Regions from separate parts of the Azospirillum sp. UENF 312511 genome, predicted to be linked through region 4. Evidence: riboswitches for the same ligand, from Rfam matches in the RefSeq annotation. Region 4 holds a riboswitch; each other region holds the start of a gene.
The links. Region 4 has a riboswitch for thiamine pyrophosphate ahead of ACWPN7_RS00840 (LuxE/PaaK family acyltransferase). Riboswitches for the same ligand answer to the same signal wherever they lie in the genome.
Positions count from the first base shown of each region.

Region 1: linked by a shared signal. The riboswitch ahead of thiO (glycine oxidase ThiO) and the one ahead of ACWPN7_RS00840 (LuxE/PaaK family acyltransferase) in region 4 are both predicted to bind thiamine pyrophosphate.
Region 2: linked by a shared signal. The riboswitch ahead of thiC (phosphomethylpyrimidine synthase ThiC) and the one ahead of ACWPN7_RS00840 (LuxE/PaaK family acyltransferase) in region 4 are both predicted to bind thiamine pyrophosphate.
Region 3: linked by a shared signal. The riboswitch ahead of ACWPN7_RS13040 (ABC transporter substrate-binding protein) and the one ahead of ACWPN7_RS00840 (LuxE/PaaK family acyltransferase) in region 4 are both predicted to bind thiamine pyrophosphate.

Region 1 is NZ_JBSNCG010000002.1:396,475-400,680, forward strand. Features, by position in the region: gene mgtE (magnesium transporter) at 257-1,696, shown strand; TPP riboswitch at 1,743-1,846, shown strand; gene thiO (glycine oxidase ThiO) at 1,838-3,007, shown strand; gene thiS (sulfur carrier protein ThiS) at 3,004-3,213, shown strand; gene ACWPN7_RS10230 (thiazole synthase) at 3,260-4,030, shown strand; gene ACWPN7_RS10235 (PaaI family thioesterase) at 4,081-4,206, shown strand, end outside.
Region 2 is NZ_JBSNCG010000003.1:84,429-88,634, forward strand. Features, by position in the region: gene thiC (phosphomethylpyrimidine synthase ThiC) at 21-1,862, opposite strand; TPP riboswitch at 1,979-2,091, opposite strand; gene ACWPN7_RS11725 (hypothetical protein) at 2,296-2,484, shown strand; gene oxlT (oxalate/formate MFS antiporter) at 2,556-3,818, opposite strand.
Region 3 is NZ_JBSNCG010000003.1:351,170-355,375, reverse strand. Features, by position in the region: gene ACWPN7_RS13055 (phytoene desaturase family protein) at 1-311, opposite strand, end outside; gene ACWPN7_RS13050 (DMT family transporter) at 542-1,438, shown strand; gene ACWPN7_RS13045 (STAS domain-containing protein) at 1,443-1,820, opposite strand; TPP riboswitch at 1,982-2,079, shown strand; gene ACWPN7_RS13040 (ABC transporter substrate-binding protein) at 2,149-3,303, shown strand; gene ACWPN7_RS13035 (branched-chain amino acid ABC transporter permease) at 3,311-4,195, shown strand.
Region 4 is NZ_JBSNCG010000001.1:170,138-174,343, reverse strand. Features, by position in the region: gene ACWPN7_RS00850 (acetylornithine deacetylase/succinyl-diaminopimelate desuccinylase family protein) at 1-1,123, shown strand, start outside; gene ACWPN7_RS00845 (class I SAM-dependent methyltransferase) at 1,169-1,744, shown strand; TPP riboswitch at 1,977-2,106, shown strand; gene ACWPN7_RS00840 (LuxE/PaaK family acyltransferase) at 2,183-3,274, shown strand; gene ACWPN7_RS00835 (acyl-CoA reductase) at 3,259-4,206, shown strand, end outside.

The DNA.
Region 1 (4,206 bases), on a different contig from region 4:
GCGCGAGGTGAAAAGCCCCGCGCGCATTATGGGTGCACGAATTGTGAAGCCTACGCAAGCAATTGCGCGCAGGGCTGGAGGTCCCGAGCCGGCCCGCCGGGCTGGACAAAAGGGCGGCACACCTATATTCGGTGGGCGCCCCGGCGGGAACCCGCAAGGGCTCCCCACCAACCCGCAAACGCCGGTGCGCCATGGTCGGCCGATCGCAGGACCATGCCGTCACGCCGCATTGCCATCGTGAAGGGAGGGTGCCGCCATGCACACCGACCGCCAGGAACCGGATCGTATCCAGGACGATGTGCCGCACCCGGCCGAACGCCCCGACCCGCCCCGCGAGGACGGCGAGGAGGAGCGCGCCTATGGTGTGGAGCCCGAGTTCGTCGAGGAGGTCGTCGAACGGCTGCACGCCGGACGGCGCGACGAGCTGCGGGCCGAGCTGGACACGCTTCATCCCGCCGACATCGCCGACCTGATCGAGCAGCTGGGCCACGATGACCGGGAGTCGCTGATCGGCGTCCTGCGCCCCGACTTCGACGGCGAGGTGCTGAGCTACCTCAACCCAGATCTCCGCGAGGAGATCGTCGAGCTGTTCGAGCCGAAGGAACTGGCCGCCGCCGTCGCGGAGCTGGACACCGACGACGCCGTCGACGTCATCGAGGATCTGGACGAGGACACCCGGCGCGAGGTTTTGGAGAATCTGCCGGCCGCCGACCGCGCGCTGGTCCAGGAGAACCTGACCTACGACGAGTACACCGCCGGCCGCCTGATGCAGCGCGATCTGGTGGCGGTGCCGCAGTTCTGGACGGTGGGCAAGACCATTGACTATGTCCGCGCCGCCACCGACGAGCTGCCGGAGGATTTCTACGACATCTTCGTCGTCGATCCGATGCACCGGGTGGTCGGGGCGGTGCCGCTGTCGCGCCTGCTGCGCCAGAAGCGGTCGGTCCGCATCGCCGATCTGGTGACGGGGGAGGTGGACACCATCCCCGCCACCATGGACCAGGAGGAGGTGGCGAACCTGTTCCGCCAATACGCCCTGGTCTCCGCCCCCGTGGTGGACGCTGGCGGGCGGCTGATCGGCGTCATCACCGTCGACGACGTGGTCCACATCATCGACGAGGAGGCCGAGGACGACATCGGCAAGCTGGGCGGCGTCGGCGACACCTCCATCTACCGCTCGGTTCTGGAAACCTCGCGCTCGCGCATTTCCTGGCTGGGGCTGAACCTGTTCACCGCCTTCGCGGCGGCGGGCGTCATCTCGCTGTTCGAGGCGACCATCGAGCAGATCGTGGCGCTGGCGGTGCTGATGCCGATCACCGCCTCGATGGGCGGCAACGCCGGGACCCAGACCCTGACCGTGGCGGTGCGCGCCCTGGCGACGCGCGAGTTGTCGTCCTCCAACGCGCCCCGCGTGGTGGGCAAGGAGGTTCTGGTCGGGCTGCTCAACGGCGCCGTCTTCGCCACGCTGGTGGGGGCCATCGCCGCGACGTGGTTCGAGCCGATGATCGGCCTCGTGATCGGCTGCGCCATGGTCATCAACCTGTTCGTCGCCGGGCTGTGCGGGGTGCTGATTCCCATCGGGCTGGACCGGCTGGGCGTCGATCCGGCGGTGGCGAGTTCGGTCTTCCTGACCACCATGACCGACGTCATCGGATTCCTGTCCTTCCTGGGGCTGGCGTCGCTTTTGTTGTTGTGACCAACGAAAAGGGGCTTGCCAAAGGCGGCTCTCTTCCGGATGATCCGCGCATTGGCTGGGGTGCCGTGCGGGATGCGCTCGCGCGGCTGAGATCACACCCATCGAACCTGTCTGGATAATGCCAGCGAAGGGAGCCGCCGCATGGTATCCGCGCCCTTATTTCATTCCGATTCCGCAAAGCCCACCGTCGCCGTGGTCGGCGCTGGGGTGATCGGCCTGTCCATCGCCTGGAGGCTGGCCGCCGCCGGCTGCCGGGTGGAGGTCTTCGACCGTGGCGCTGCCGGCCGGGGCGCCAGCCACGCCGCGGGCGGCATGCTCGCCGCCTGCGTGGAGACCGAACCCGGCGAAGAGAGCCTTCTGCCGCTGACCCGCGCCTCGCAGAACCTGTGGCCCGCCTTCGCGGCGGAGCTGGAGGCCGCCTCCGGCATGGCGGTGGACCTGCGCGACGAAGGCACCATGGTCATCGCGCTGAACGCCGACGACGCCGCCAAGGTGCGCTTCCTGCACGATTTCCAGACCAAGCTCGGCCTGCCGGTCGAGTGGTTGAGCGGGGCGGAGGTGCGGCGGCGCGAGCCCTACCTCCAGCCGGGCGTGGCCGGCGCGCTCTTCTGCGCCGGCGACCATCAGGTGGACAACCGCAAGGTCGCCGCCGCCCTGCACGCCGCTGCTTTGCGGGCTGGTGCCGTGGTGCACGAGTATGCAGAGATCGGCCGCATCGAGGTCCGTGGTGGTCGCGCCGTTGGCGTCCAGGTTGGTGACCGGCTGGTCGAGGCCGACCATGTGGTCCTGGCCGCCGGGGCGTGGTCGGGCTGGATAGACGGGCTGTCCCCGGCGGTGCGTCCGCCCGTGCGTCCGGTGAAGGGGCAGATGCTCTGCCTGCGCATGGACGCCCGCCTGCCGCTGCTGCGCCATGTGGTGTGGACCCCCGGCACCTACCTGATCCCGCGGCTGGACGGGCGGCTGTTGGTCGGCGCCACGACGGAGGAGCGCGGATTCGACGACCGGCTGACCGCGGGGGGCCAGTTCGCCCTGCTGGAAGGGGCGTGGCGTGCCCTACCGGGTATCGCCGAACTGCCCATCGAAGAGGCGTGGGCCGGTTTCCGCCCCGGCACCCGCGACGACGCCCCGATCCTCGGCCTCTCGGAGGTGGAGGGGCTGGTCTACGCCACCGGGCACCACCGCAACGGCATCCTGCTGACCCCGGTCACCGCGGATTCGATCGCGCGGCTGATCCTGACCGGGGAGGCTGATCCGGTGATCCGCCCCTTCGCGCTCGACCGCTTCGCCCAGCCCAGAGGAGCCGCGGCATGAGCGCGCGCATCCGCGTCAACGGGCGGGAGGAGGATCTCGCCGCCCCCACCGTCGCCGCCCTGCTGGCCGGGCGGGGAATCGCCGCGGGCACCCGCGGGGTCGCGGTCGCCCTCAACGGCGCCGTCCTGCCGTCCCGCCGCTGGGACGAGACGCCGCTGTCCGCGGGCGACGCCCTGGAGATCATCCGCCCCGTGCAGGGCGGCTGAAATTCTCACCCGCCGGAGCGCGGGTCCGACATTCAAGGAAACACCCATGAACGACACGCTCACCATAGCGGGCCGTGAGTTCCGCTCGCGCCTGTTTCTCGGCACCGCTGGCTATCCGAACCAGCAGGTCATGCTTGACGCGCTGGCGGCCAGCGGCAGCGAACTGGTCACTCTGGCCATCCGCCGCATCAGCCTGGACGGCTATTCGGAAAGCCTCGTCGACGTCATCGGGGACCGCGCCGGACTGCTGCCCAACACCGCCGGCTGCCTGACCGCCAAGGAGGCGGTGCTGACTGCGCAGCTCGCCCGCGAGGCGCTGGATGTGGACTGGATCAAGCTGGAGGTCATCGGCGACCGCGAGCTGCTCTACCCCGACGTCGAGGAGCTGCTGCGCGCGACGGAGGAGCTGGTGGCCGATGGCTTCACCGTTCTGCCCTACTGCAACGACGATCCGGTGACCTGCCGCAAGCTCGCCGATCTGGGTGCTGCGGCGGTGATGCCGCTGGGCGCCTTCATCGGCTCGGGGTTGGGCATCCGCAACCCGCACGCCATCGAGACGATCTGCGCGCGCAGCCCGGTGCCGGTGGTCCTGGACGCCGGAATCGGCACGGCGTCGGACGCCGCGCTGGCGATGGAGCTGGGCTGCGCCGCCGTCCTGCTGAACACTGCGGTGTCGAAGGCGCGCGATCCGGTGCGCATGGCGGCGGCGATGCGCGACGCGGTGGCGGCGGGGCGGGCGGCCCGTCTGGCCGGGCGCATGCCGAAACGGGCCTTCGCGGAGGCGTCGAGCCCGCAGCTCGGCTTGATCGGAACGTAAGGCTGGCGCAGGGTAAGGGCCGCCCGAACACAATCAGAGAGACCCGAGACGTGCCCAAGACCTTCGAACCGCGCGATCCGGACTGGGAGGCGCGCTGCCGCGCCGGCTTCGAACGCCAGCCGATCTGCAAGACGCTGGGGATCGAGCTGACGCGGCTGGAGCCTGGCTTCTGCGAG
Region 2 (4,206 bases), on a different contig from region 4:
CCCCTTTTCGATTCGGGAGGTCAGTCCGCCGCCTGCCCCTCCTCCAAATAAATCTCCCCGCCCTTGGCGCGGAAGCTCTCCGACATCTCGGCCATGCCGGAGTTGGCGTACTCCCGCACCTCCTGCGTGATCTTCATCGAGCAGAACTTCGGCCCGCACATCGAACAGAAATGCGCGACCTTCGCCCCCTCCGCCGGAAGGGTCTGGTCGTGGAAGCGCTCTGCCGTCTCGGGGTCCAGCGACAGATGGAACTGGTCGCGCCAGCGGAACTCGAAGCGGGCGCGCGACAGGGCGTCGTCGCGTTCCTGGGCGCCGGGATGGCCCTTGGCGAGGTCGGCGGCGTGGGCGGCGATCTTGTAGGTGACCACGCCCACCTTGACGTCGTCGCGGTCCGGCAGCCCCAGATGCTCCTTGGGCGTGACATAGCAGAGCATCGCCGTGCCGAACCAGCCGATCATGGCGGCTCCGATGGCGCTGGTGATGTGGTCGTAGCCCGGCGCGATGTCGGTGGTCAGCGGCCCGAGCGTGTAGAAGGGCGCCTCGCCGCACAGCGCCAGCTGCTTGTCGACGTTGGCCTTGATCTTGTGCATGGGCACATGGCCCGGCCCCTCGATCATCACCTGCACGTCGTGCTTCCAGGCGATCTTGGTCAGTTCGCCCAGCGTCTCCAGCTCGGCGAACTGGGCGGCGTCGTTGGCGTCGGCGATGGAGCCGGGGCGCAGCCCGTCACCCAGCGAGAAGGCGACGTCGTACGCCTTCATGATCTCGCAGATCTCCTCGAACCGCTCGTAGAGGAAGCTCTCGCGGTGGTGGGACAGGCACCATTTCGCCATGATCGAGCCGCCGCGCGACACGATGCCCGTGGTGCGCTTGGCGGTCAGCGGGATGTGCGCCAGACGGATGCCGGCGTGGATGGTGAAATAGTCCACCCCCTGCTCCGCCTGCTCGATCAGCGTGTCGCGGAAGATCTCCCAGGTCAGGTCCTCGGCCTTGCCGCCGACCTTCTCCAGCGCCTGGTAGATCGGCACGGTGCCGATCGGAACAGGGCTGTTGCGCAGGATCCATTCGCGGGTGGTGTGGATGTTGCGGCCGGTGGACAGGTCCATCACGGTGTCGGCGCCCCAGCGGATCGACCAGACCATCTTGTCGACCTCCTCCCCCACCGAGGACGCGACGGCGGAGTTGCCGATGTTCGCGTTGATCTTGGTGAGGAAGTTGCGGCCGATGATCATCGGCTCCGATTCGGGGTGGTTGATGTTGGACGGGATGATCGCCCGCCCGCGCGCCACCTCGTCGCGGACGAACTCCGGGGTCACATGGTCGGGGATGGAGGCGCCGAAGTCGTCACCATCCCGCGCCGCCGCCTCGGCCAGCCGCTGGCGGCCCAGATTCTCGCGAACGGCGATGTATTCCATCTCCGGCGTGACGATGCCGGCTCGGGCATAGGCCATCTGCGTGACCGCCCGGCCCGGCTTGCCGCGCAGCGGACGGCGCCCGGCGCGGTCGAAGACGGGCACGGCGCGCGTCTCGCCGACGCGCAGCCCGTCGTCCTCCGGACGGACCTCGCGGCCCTCATAGGCCTCGACGTCGCCGCGGGCCTCGATCCAGGAGCGGCGCAGTTCGGCCAAGCCGCGGCGGATGTCGGTCTGCACGGCGGGATCGCTGTAGGGGCCGGAGGTGTCGTAGACGCGCACCGGTGGCTCGCCGCCGCCGACATGGATGTCGCGCATCGCCACGCGCAGGTCGGGGAAGCGCTCCCCGGCCACATGGACCTTGCTGGACGACGGCAGCGGGCCGGTCGTCACCGAGAAATGGTCGGACGGCGCGGCCTTCTGGGAAGCGGGGGGAAGAGTGTCGGGCATCTGCTGTGGATCTCCATCGCACATAGGATCGTTGGAGACCCGGGTGTGACGGAGCGGCAGAACGGACGACCGGAGCGGTCCCCATGGAGGGGTGCGCAATGGGGATGCGCGTGACCATGGCCCGTTTGTTCCTGTCCCTACGCCGGTACGACCCGGATCAGGTTCAAAGGGTTCGGCGCCTTACGGCATCATCTCAGCCCCGTGCTATGGGGCTCCCCTTGGAACGTCGCCATGCTGAACCATCCGCCCCACCCACGTCAACGCTATTCAAGGCGCGATTCACGGCGAATCCCACCCGATCAATACAATTGGCGCGATTCTGGTATCCATTATCTGGTATACAAAATCCTATTGCGCAGCCTGAGCCGGCCCCCTATGCTGCATCACAACAACAAGAAGCAACGCCCCCTCCCGAGTGCCCGGAGCCTGTCCCATGCTCGAATCCCAGATGATCGCCTTCGTCGCCCTGGCCGGCCTGATGGGCCACGGCCTGACTTTGCTGATGCGGGAGGACGACGAGTGGACTTCCGATCCGCAGGACGAGCAACCGGACGGCCTCTGGTCGTCGGACCGCTTCAACCAGTCCGGCGAGGGCCACAACCGTCCCTTCTTCCTGGAATGAAAGAAGGCCGCCGCGCGGGGTGCGCGCGGCGGCCGTCATTCGAGACAAGAAACTGAAACTTCGCGGGCCAATCAGTGGCCGGGCTGCACCGCCAGCCCACCCGCACCCTGCTGGGCGGCGAGTTCGGCGTTGCGGGCGTGGTGCTTGCGCAGCATGGGCCGCAGGATCGCGATGGCGCAGAAGGCCGCGATGAGGTCCATGGTGGCGCAGATGTAGAGCACGGTCGCCCAGGTGCCGGTGGCTTCCATCAGCAGGTTGCCCAGCGGGACCAGCAGGGCCGCGACGCCCTTGGCGCAGTACAGCACGCCGTAGATCTTCGCCGCATGCTTGGTGCCGAAGGTGTCCGCCGAGGTGGCGCTGAACAGGCTGTACACTTCGCCCCAGGCCAGGAACACCAGACCCGACAGGATCAGGAACATGATCGGGTCGTGGCCGAAGCGGCTGAGCATCAGGATGCCGAGGCCTTCAAAGGTGAAGGCGATGAACATGGTCGCTTCACGGCCGATGTGGTCGGAGACGAAGCCGAACAGCGGACGGGAGATGCCGTTCATCACGCGGTCGAGCATCAGCGCGAAGGGCAGAGCCGCCATGGTGATGCCGAACAGGCTGATCGGGGCTTCCTTCACGCCCAGATCGTGGGCGATCACGCCGAGCTGGGCCACCGCCATCAGACCGCCCGAGACGGTGCAGATGAACATGACCATCATGACCCAGAAGACCGGCGTCTGCAGCGCTTCCTTGAGCGTATAGTCGCGGCGGGACTGCAGGACCTTGGTCGAGGCCTTCACCTGATCCTTCTGCGGGGCGCGCAGGAAGTAGGCGGCGATGAGGATGATCGTGCCCTGCAGCAGGCCGAACCAGAAGAAGGTCGCCTGATAGCCCGAGGAGTGGATCATGTTGGCGATCGGCAGGATCGTCACGGCCGAGCCGGCGCCGTAGCCGCCCGCGGTCAGGCCGACGGCAAGGCCGCGCTTGTCCGGGAACCACTTCAACGCGCTGTTGACGCAGGTGGCGTAGACGCAGCCGACGCCGATGCCGCCGATGGCCGAACCGACATAGAGCATGCCGAGCGAGCCGGCGTAGCTGTCGATGATCCAGGAGAGGCCGGTCATCACGCCGCCGAAGGCGACGATGGCGCGGGGGCCGTAACGGTCGATGAAGTAGCCTTCGATGGGGGTCAGCCAGGTCTGGACGACGACGAAGACGGTGAAGGCGGTCTGGATCGAAGCGCGGGTCCAGCCATGGGTGGCCTGGATTTCCGGCACGAAGAGCGTCCAGGCGTACTGGATGTTGGCCGCGGCGACCATGCAGACGATGCCGACGACGATCTGCATCCAGCGCGCGCCTTCGGAGATGGGCGCCTGCGAGCCGCCGGAACTGTTAAAAGCTGGCCTCTGGGATTCTGTCGATCCAACCATCATTCCCTCCCGTGGGATTGCGACGCTTTGATACCGGGCATGAGGGTCCCCTTGGGCGGGCGAGCGGCGTCCGAGCGAGCGTCCGCATCGCCGCGTCATGGGCGGCCTTGTTCCGTGCCGATGTGAGTCATGGTTCAATGATGAGCTGGAGAGCCGGTCACGCCGTCCCTGCGTTCGTGGCGCTCCAGATACGGCATATGGTATGCCAGAGACATGATTGTTGGCAACACGAACTTTTGGCGTGTTGCCCTTTTCATCCAAAAATTTTTCGGGCTTTCGAAAGCCGGACAATCGAGAGGGTTGG
Region 3 (4,206 bases), on a different contig from region 4:
CCGTCGCGCAGCCGGACCTTGCGCTCCCAGGAGGAGCAATAGCCGCCCGGGCGGTCGTGCGCTTCCAGGACGGTGACGCGGACCCCTGCCTCCGCCAGCAGGGCCGCCGCGGTCAGCCCGCCGATGCCGGCGCCCACCACGACGACACCGTCCTTTTGCCCAAGGACGGCGGGCGCGGGCCAGGGGTGGGGCTCGCGCTCGGCCAGACGGCGGGCAAGGATCGGGGCAATGACCCGCTCCGGCAGGAAACGGCAGGCGGCGGCTTTCACCTTGGTGGCGAGTGTGGCGGTGAGCGAGGCTACGGTCGGCATGGCGGACCCTTGCGGTGGTGACGCCCGCCAGACTGTCCGAGGCACCGGACGGGGCCAGCGCCGATCCGCGAAAGGCCGGGGCCGCTTCGCCAAACGCCCGAACGTCGATTCACGAAGCGTGAAACGCCGGTGCTTTCTCTGGGCAATGTGGCCTCCGGGCGATGTGGCGCGGGCCAGACCTGCGGTTGCGGCATTGGGCAGCATCCGGGCTGCTCATATACTGTGCAATCATGACCCAAGCCGCCGCTCTTCCCGCCGCTGCCGCCAGCGACGACACCCGCCGTGCCATCGGCTGCTTCGTGCTGGCCATCTTCCTGTTCGCGGGCATGGACACGCTCATCAAATACTTGAGCAGCGGCTATCCGGTGGCGCAGCTCATGTTCGCGCGGTCGGTGGTGGCGGTGGTGCTGGTCGGCGGCATCTCGGTGGCGCGCAGCGGGTGGGGCGGGATGCGCACACGGCGCCCGGTCGCCCACGTCTTCCGTTCGCTGGCCGGGCTGCTGTCGATGGGCTGCTTCTTCTACGCCTTCAAGCATCTGCCGCTGGCCGAGGTCTATGTGCTGAGCTTCGCCGGGCCGCTGTTCATCACGGCGCTGTCCATGCCGCTGCTCGGCGAGCCGGTGGGCTGGCGGCGTTGGGCGGCGGTGCTGGTCGGCTTCGGTGGCGTGGTGGTGATGGCCCGCCCGGAGGCCGACGCGCCGCTCCTGCCGATTTTCGTCGGTGTGGCCGCAGCCTTCTTCTACGCGCTGGCGATGATCGCGGTGCGCGGCCTGTCGCGGACGGAAAGCAACACGGCCATCGTCGTCTATCTGCTGCTGACCACCACGGTGGTAAGCGGCGTGGCGGCGATCCCCGACTGGGTGCAGCCGGGCGGCTTCGACCTGGGGCTGATGCTTCTGGTCGGCACGCTGGGCGGCGCGGCGCAGGTGCTGATGACCCAGGCCTTCCGCCTGGGCCGCGCCGCGGTGGTGGCGCCCTTCGAATACACGGGGATGATCTGGGCGACCCTGCTCGGCTTCCTGGTCTTCGGCGACGTGCCGACCCCCACGGTGCTGGCCGGTGCCGGGATCATCATCGCCAGCGGGCTCTACATCCTCTATCGGGAAACGCTGCGCCGCGGCGACTGACGGGTCAGGCGGCGGCGGGAAGCGCCAGCCCGCCGTCAATGATGCGCGGGGAGTCCGTCAGGGCGACGATCCGGCTGCGTTCCAGCACGCGCCGGATCCGCGGCGGGTGATTTTCGAAGGCGATGGCGCCGCCGTGGTCGAGCACCGCATTGCGGAGCGCCAGCAAAATGCCGATGCCGCAGGAATCGAGGAACTCCACCCGCCCCAGATCGACGCACAGGGTCACTGCCCGCGCGTCCGCGACGCGGCGGAGCAGCGGCGTCAGGCCGGGCAGGGCGGCGTGGTCGATCCGCCCCGACAGGACGGTGCGCAGCCCGCGTCCGCCCTGCGCCGTGGCGAAGGGGTGCAGGGTGACGGTGCTGTGCGACGGGGTGGGCCGCATGCTTCGTGACGACTTTCCGGTTGGGGCAACGGTCCGGCGCGGGCCGGGGGCGGCGGAAGGAACCACGGGAAGCGCGACTCTCCGGTGTCTGTTGCGTTGCGAAATTGTGAAAAGGCGCCGGGCCGCCGCTTGACAGCCGCGCGCCGGGCTCACACTGTGCACACGAACGGCTGGGGTGCCTGCCGCAAGGCGGGCTGAGACCACACCCATCGAACCTGATCTGGGTCATGCCAGCGAAGGGAGCCAAGCGTTCGAGGCTGTGCCGCCGCTACACCCCTGGCCTCCTCGTCCTCGCGCGGTTCTTCGCCGGGCAGGAGGAGACACATCCATGCGGCGCTTCCTTTCCATCCTCTCGGCAACGGTCTTTACGGCGGCCTTTTCGTCGTCGCTCCTGCCCGGCGCGGCGCGGGCGGGCGAGGCCTCGGTCCCCGTGCTGGTGCCGTTGACCGGCTTCCTGTCGCTGGAGGGGACGAGCCAGCGCAACGGCGCCGTCCTGGCGCTGAAGGACGCGCCCGCGGGTGTCGCGGTGCGGTCGGAGGTGATCGACACCGGCACCTCGCCGGAGGCTGCGGTCACGGCGCTGGAGCGCGCGGCAGGCGGCAAGGTCACGGCGGTGGCGGCCAGCATGCTGGGCACGCAGATGCTGGCGATGCTGCCGCTGGCCCAGGATTACGGCATTCCGCTGGTCACGGTCTCCGGCACGGCGAGCATCACCGAGCAGGGCAACCCCTGGGTCTTCCGCTTCTTCCCCGGCGACGCCGTGACCAAGGAGGCCCACGCCCGGTACGTGACGGAGGAGTTGGGCAAGAAGCGCCCGGCGGTGATCTACCAGACGACGGCCTACGGGCAGAGCGGCAAGGCCCATCTGGAGCAGGCCTTCAAGAAGCTCGGCGTCGAGCCGGTGTTCGAGGAGGGGGTGGACCCTGCCGCCAAGGATCTGCTGGCGGTCCTGACAAAGGCGCTGGCCGCCAAGCCCGACGTGCTGGTGCTGCACCTGCATTCCGGCCCGACCGCCCTGTTCATCCGGCAGGCGGCAGCCAACGGGGTGGCGGTGCCGATCGTCGCCGGCTCCGCCATGCACCAGCCGAGCACCGCGGCGCTTCTGGAGCCGGCCGAGCTGAAGGGCGTCTGCGCCGAGACGGCGGCCTCGCCGATCTCCGGCGGCAACCCAGAGGTGGAGGCCTTCACCGCCGCCTACCGCGCCGCCTTCAACGCGGAGCCGGACGCCTTCGCGCTCGGCCAGTATGACGGCATCCGCATGGTGCTGGCGGCTGTGCAGGGCGGCGCGGACAGCGCGGAGGCGGTGCGCAAGACTTTGTCCGGCGGGACCCACCAGGGCCTCGCCATGACCTACCGGTCGGACGGCAAGGGCAACATGGCGCATTCCGCGGTGATCGTTTGCTACGACGGCGCCTCACGGGTGCCGGCGATCGCCAAGCGCTACGACAACCTGACCGGTGTGGTGACCGGCGCGGTGAAGTGAGCGGGCCTTGATCACCCTGCAGCTTCTCGTCAACGGCCTCGCCCTGGGCGCGGCCTACGCGCTGGTCGCGCTGGGCTTCGTGCTGGTGCTGAACGCCACCGCGGCGGTGAATTTCGCGCAGGGCGATCTCGTGATGGCCGGCGGGCTGCTCGGCGTGGCGCTGGCGCCGCATCTGCCGGGGTATCTGCCGCTGCCCGGGCTGCTCCTGCTGCCGGTGGTGCTGGTGCTGATGGCCGGGCTGGGGCTGCTGCTGGCGGCTGCGGCCTATCTGCCGCTGCGGCGCCGCCCACCGGTGGCGGTCTTCATCAGCACGATCGCGGCGGGCATCATCCTGCAGAACGGCGCCTCCGCCCTGTTCGGGCCGGAACCGCGGGCGGCCCCGCCGCTGCTGAGCGGGGGGACGCTCGACCTCGGTGGCTTGGTGGTGGCGGAGCAGTCGCTGGCGATCATCGCCGTTGCCGCTCTGCTCATCGCCGGGCAGCAATGGCTGTTCGGGCGGACCCAGCTCGGCCGGCGCCTGCGCGCCACGGCCCAGGACCCGGAGATGGCGCGGGCCTGCGGCGTGCCGGTGACGGCGATGATCCTGATCACCTTCGCGCTCGGCACCGCCTTCGCCGGGGCGGCGGGGCTGCTGCTTGCCAACCGCTACTTCGTCACGCCGACGGCGGGCGGCGACCTGATCCTCAAGGCCTACATTGCCGTGACCATCGGCGGCTGGGGCTCGGTCCCCGGGGCGGTGGCCGGCGCGCTGCTGATCGCGCTGTTCGAGGTGGGGGTGTCGTCGGTGCTGTCCTATCCGGTGGCGCTGGGGCTGCTCTACGCCACGCTGCTGGTCATCCTGGTGGCCCGTCCACAGGGGCTGTTCGGGGAGGCGGCGCGGCGCCGTGCGTAAGGGCGTGTGCA
Region 4 (4,206 bases):
CGGCTTCGCCGTGGAGTATGTGCGGGCGGATGGGGCGCCGGGCGACAGCGACCGCTACCCGCGCACCAACGTGATCGCCCGCATCGAAGGGCGCGAGCCCGGCCCCTGCGTGCATTTCAACGGCCACATCGACGTGGTGCCCGCCGGCCAAGGCTGGACGGTCGATCCCTTCGATGGCGTCGTGAAGGATGGGCGCGTCTACGGCCGTGGCGCCTGCGACATGAAGGGCGGGATCGCCGCCTCCATCATCGCCGTTGAAGCGATATTGGAGGCGGGCATCCCCTTCCCCGGTGCCCTGGAAATCTCCGGCACGGTGGACGAGGAGTCCGGCGGCTACGGCGGGGTCGGGCATCTTGCCACGCTCGGTTACTTCTCCCGCCCGCGGGTCGATCACGTCATCATTCCGGAGCCGCTGAACGTGGACCGCGTGTGCATCGGCCACCGCGGCGTCTGGTGGGCGGAGATCGAGACGAAGGGCCGCGTCGCCCACGGCTCCATGCCCTTCCTCGGCAACTGCGCGGTGCGCCACATGGGCGCCGTGCTGCACCGGATCGAGACGGAGCTGATTCCCCGGCTGGCCGCCAAGCGCACGACCATGCCGGTGGTCCCGGAAGGGGCGCGGCAGTCCACCCTGAACATCAACGCCATCCACGGCGGCCAGCCGGAGGATCATGGCGGCCTGCCCAGCCCGATGGTGCCCGACCGCTGCCGCATGGTCATCGACCGCCGCTATTTGATCGAGGAGGACCCGGAGGAGGTGCGGGCGGAGATCGTCGGCATTCTGGAGGGTCTGCGCCGCGAGCGCCCCGGCTTCGACTACGAGCTGCGCGAGGTGCTGGCCTTCCTGCCCACCTTGACCGACGCCGACGCGCCGGTGGTGCGGGCGGTGGGGGCGGCCATCGAGACGGTGCTGGGCCGCCCAGCGGCGCAGGTGGTGTCCCCCGGCACCTACGACCAGAAGCACATCGCGCGGGTCGGGCATCTGAAGGACTGCATCGCCTACGGCCCCGGCATCCTCGACCTCGCCCACCAGCCGGACGAGTATGTGGACATCGACGACATGGTCCATTCCGCGCAGGTGATGGCGATGGCCGCCCTGTCGCTGTTGCGGCGGGAGGTGTAGGGTCGCGTTCGTGGCAACAACAACGGCTGGCGGGAAGCGCGCGCGATGTCGAACCTCAAGCTCAACCTTGGCTGCGGCGACACGCGGCTTGCCGGTTACGTGAACGTGGACAAGTACGGCACCTTTGGGCCGGACATCGTGGCCGACCTGGAGGTCGTGCCCTGGCCGTTCGAGGAGAGCAGCGTCGCCGACGTCCAGCTCATCCACGCGCTGGAGCATATGGGCCAGACGACCGAGGGCTTCCTGAACATCATGAAGGAGCTGTACCGCGTCTGCCGCCACGGCGCGCGGATCACCATCAAGGTGCCGCACCCGCGCAGCGAGGGCTATCTCGGCGACCCGACCCACGTCCGCCCGATCACGCCCAACGTGCTGAGCCTGTTCTCGATGGAGGAGAACCGGAAATTCATCGAGCGCGGCTGGCCCAACACCCGGCTGGCCATGCATCTGAACGTCGATTTCCGTACGCTGTCGATCACCTACGCCCCGACTCCGCGCTGGCACCACAAGCTGGCGTCCGGAGAAGTCACGAACCAGGAGGTGATGGAGGCGATGGAGAGCCAGAACAACGTCATCGACGAGATCGCCATGGTCTTGGAGGTGGTGAAGGCCGCCGCCTGAACCCGACCTCCCTGAACCAGGGCAATCGCATTTGACTTTCATAGCCCTCTCCCCCTGGGGAGAGGGTGGCCCGTAGGGCCGGTGAGGGGGTTGCGCAAGGCGGTTCGTCCGGCACAAGCGCAACCCCCTCACCCTAACCCTCTCCCCGGAGGGGAGAGGGGATTTCAAATGCGATCACCCTACCCTCGAACCCGACCTCCTTGACGGGCGGGGGCCGGTCCCTTAGCTTGCAAAGTGTTCCCTGGGGGGCCTCGCTAGGAGGCTGAGACTCCGCCGGTCCGGCGCTTTCATCCGGACAACGCGGTGACCCATCGAACCTGATCCGGGTCATACCGGCGTAGGGACGGGACTGAAGGGCGGCACGGCGTACCCCCATTCCATCCAGACACCGCTTGTCCCGGCAACAGTTTGTTGGCGCTGCAAAAGGTGTGTCCGGACGTGACCGAAGCCCGACTTGTCGAAGAGCTGCTGGCCTTCATCGCCGCCGGAGAGGCGGACGAAGAGGCGTTCAACCGCATGGCGCTGGCCGTCTTCGCCCACCAGTTCGAGACCAACGCCCCCTACCGCCGCTTCGCCACCCAGCGGGCGCGCACCCTGCGCACGGTGAAGAGCTGGCGCGACGTGCCCGCCGTGCCGATCAGCGCCTTCAAGGACCTGACGCTGAGCGGACGCCCGCCGGAGGAGTGCCCGCACGTCTTCATGACCAGCGGCACCACCAAGGGCGTGCGCGGCAAGAGCCACCATCCGACGCTGGCGGTCTACGACCGCTCGATGACCGTCAATTTCCGCCGCCGCTTCATGGGTGACTTTGAACGGCTGCGCATGGGCATCCTGTTCCCGACCGAGCAGGCGATGCCCAACTCCTCGCTCGCCCATTATCTGGCGCTGGCGAAAAGCGAATTCGGGACCGCGGAGAGCCGCTATTTCGTCTCCGACGCCGGGCTGGACGTGGACGGGGCCATCGACGCGCTGTCCCGCGCCGAGGCGACCGGTGAACCCTACGCCCTGCTGGGGGCGAGCTTCAGCGTCGTGCATCTGATGGACGCGCTGGCCGAGCGGGGGCGGAGCTTCGCCCTGCCGGCGGGCAGCCGCATCCTCGACACCGGCGGCTTCAAGGGCCAGTCGCGCGAGATGGCGGCGGAGGAGTTCTACGGCCGCCTGTCCGCCACCTTCGGCGTGCCGCGCCGGCTGTGCATCAACATGTACGGCATGACCGAGCTGAGCACCCAGTTCTACGACGACGGCAACGAGGCCTGCCCGTCGGTGAAGTCCGGCCCGCACTGGATCCGCAGCCGGGTCATCAACCCGCTGACCGGGCAGGAGGTGCCGCACGGCAGCGTCGGCGTTCTGGTCCATCACGATCTGGCCCATTTCAACTGCGCCTCGGCCATCCTGACCGAGGATGCGGGGGTGGAGGTGGACGGCGGCTTCCAGCTTCTCGGCCGGGCGGACGGGGCGGATGCCAAGGGCTGCTCCATGGCGGTCGAGGACTTCCTCAAAGCGGCGCGGGCCCCATGGCCGTTGGCTTGATGGAGCGCGCCGGGCATCTGCCGGGGTTGTCCGCCGACGCGGTGGACTGGCGGACGCTGACCTTCCGGCGCGGTGCCGAGACGCTCGACGTGGCGGTGCCGGTGCTGAGCGAGGCACAGGTCGCTGAATTGGCAACGCGGGTGCGGACGAACGCGCGGACCTATCTGAGACACCGCACCGTCGCGGAAATCGCCGCCACCATCGACCGCGCCGTCGCCCGGCTGCTCAACCGCGACAATCCCTGGCGGCAGAAGGCGGAACGTCTGCTGCCGCTGGTCACCGGCTACGACGCCGAGATGGTCCGGCTGGGTCTGACCGGCTATCTGAAAACCTTCCGCGGGCCGGAGCTGCGGAAGTTCATCACCGAGGATTTCGCCAACCCGGCGGTGCTCGACGATTTCCAGCCGATGCCCAAGGGCGGCTTCGCCCACGCCTTCGGGCCGGAACTGCTGCTGCATGTCTGGGCGGGCAACGTGCCGGGCCTGCCGCTGTGGAGCCTGATCTCCGGCCTGCTGGTCAAGGCCGGCACGGTCGGCAAGCTGCCGAGCGCCGAGCCGCTGTTCGCCGGCTGGTTCGCGCAGATCCTGGCGGAGATCGACCCGGAGCTGGCCGACTGCATCGCCATCGTCTGGTGGAAGGGCGGCGACGAAGCGGCGGAGCGCGCGTGGCTGGGCCGCGCCGACACGGTGGTCGCCTATGGCGGCAACGACGCGCTGGAGGCCATCCGGGCGCGGGTGCCGATCACCGCGCGCTTCCTGCCCTACGGCCACAAGATCAGCTTCGGCATGGTCGCCCGCTCCGCGCTCGACGCCGGGAAGGCGGGGGCGGTGGCGCGGCAGGCGGCCTACGACGTGGCGCGCTACGACCAGCAGGGCTGCTACTCGCCCCAGACTTTTTTCGTGGAGCGCGGCGGGCGGGTGTCGCCGCGCGAA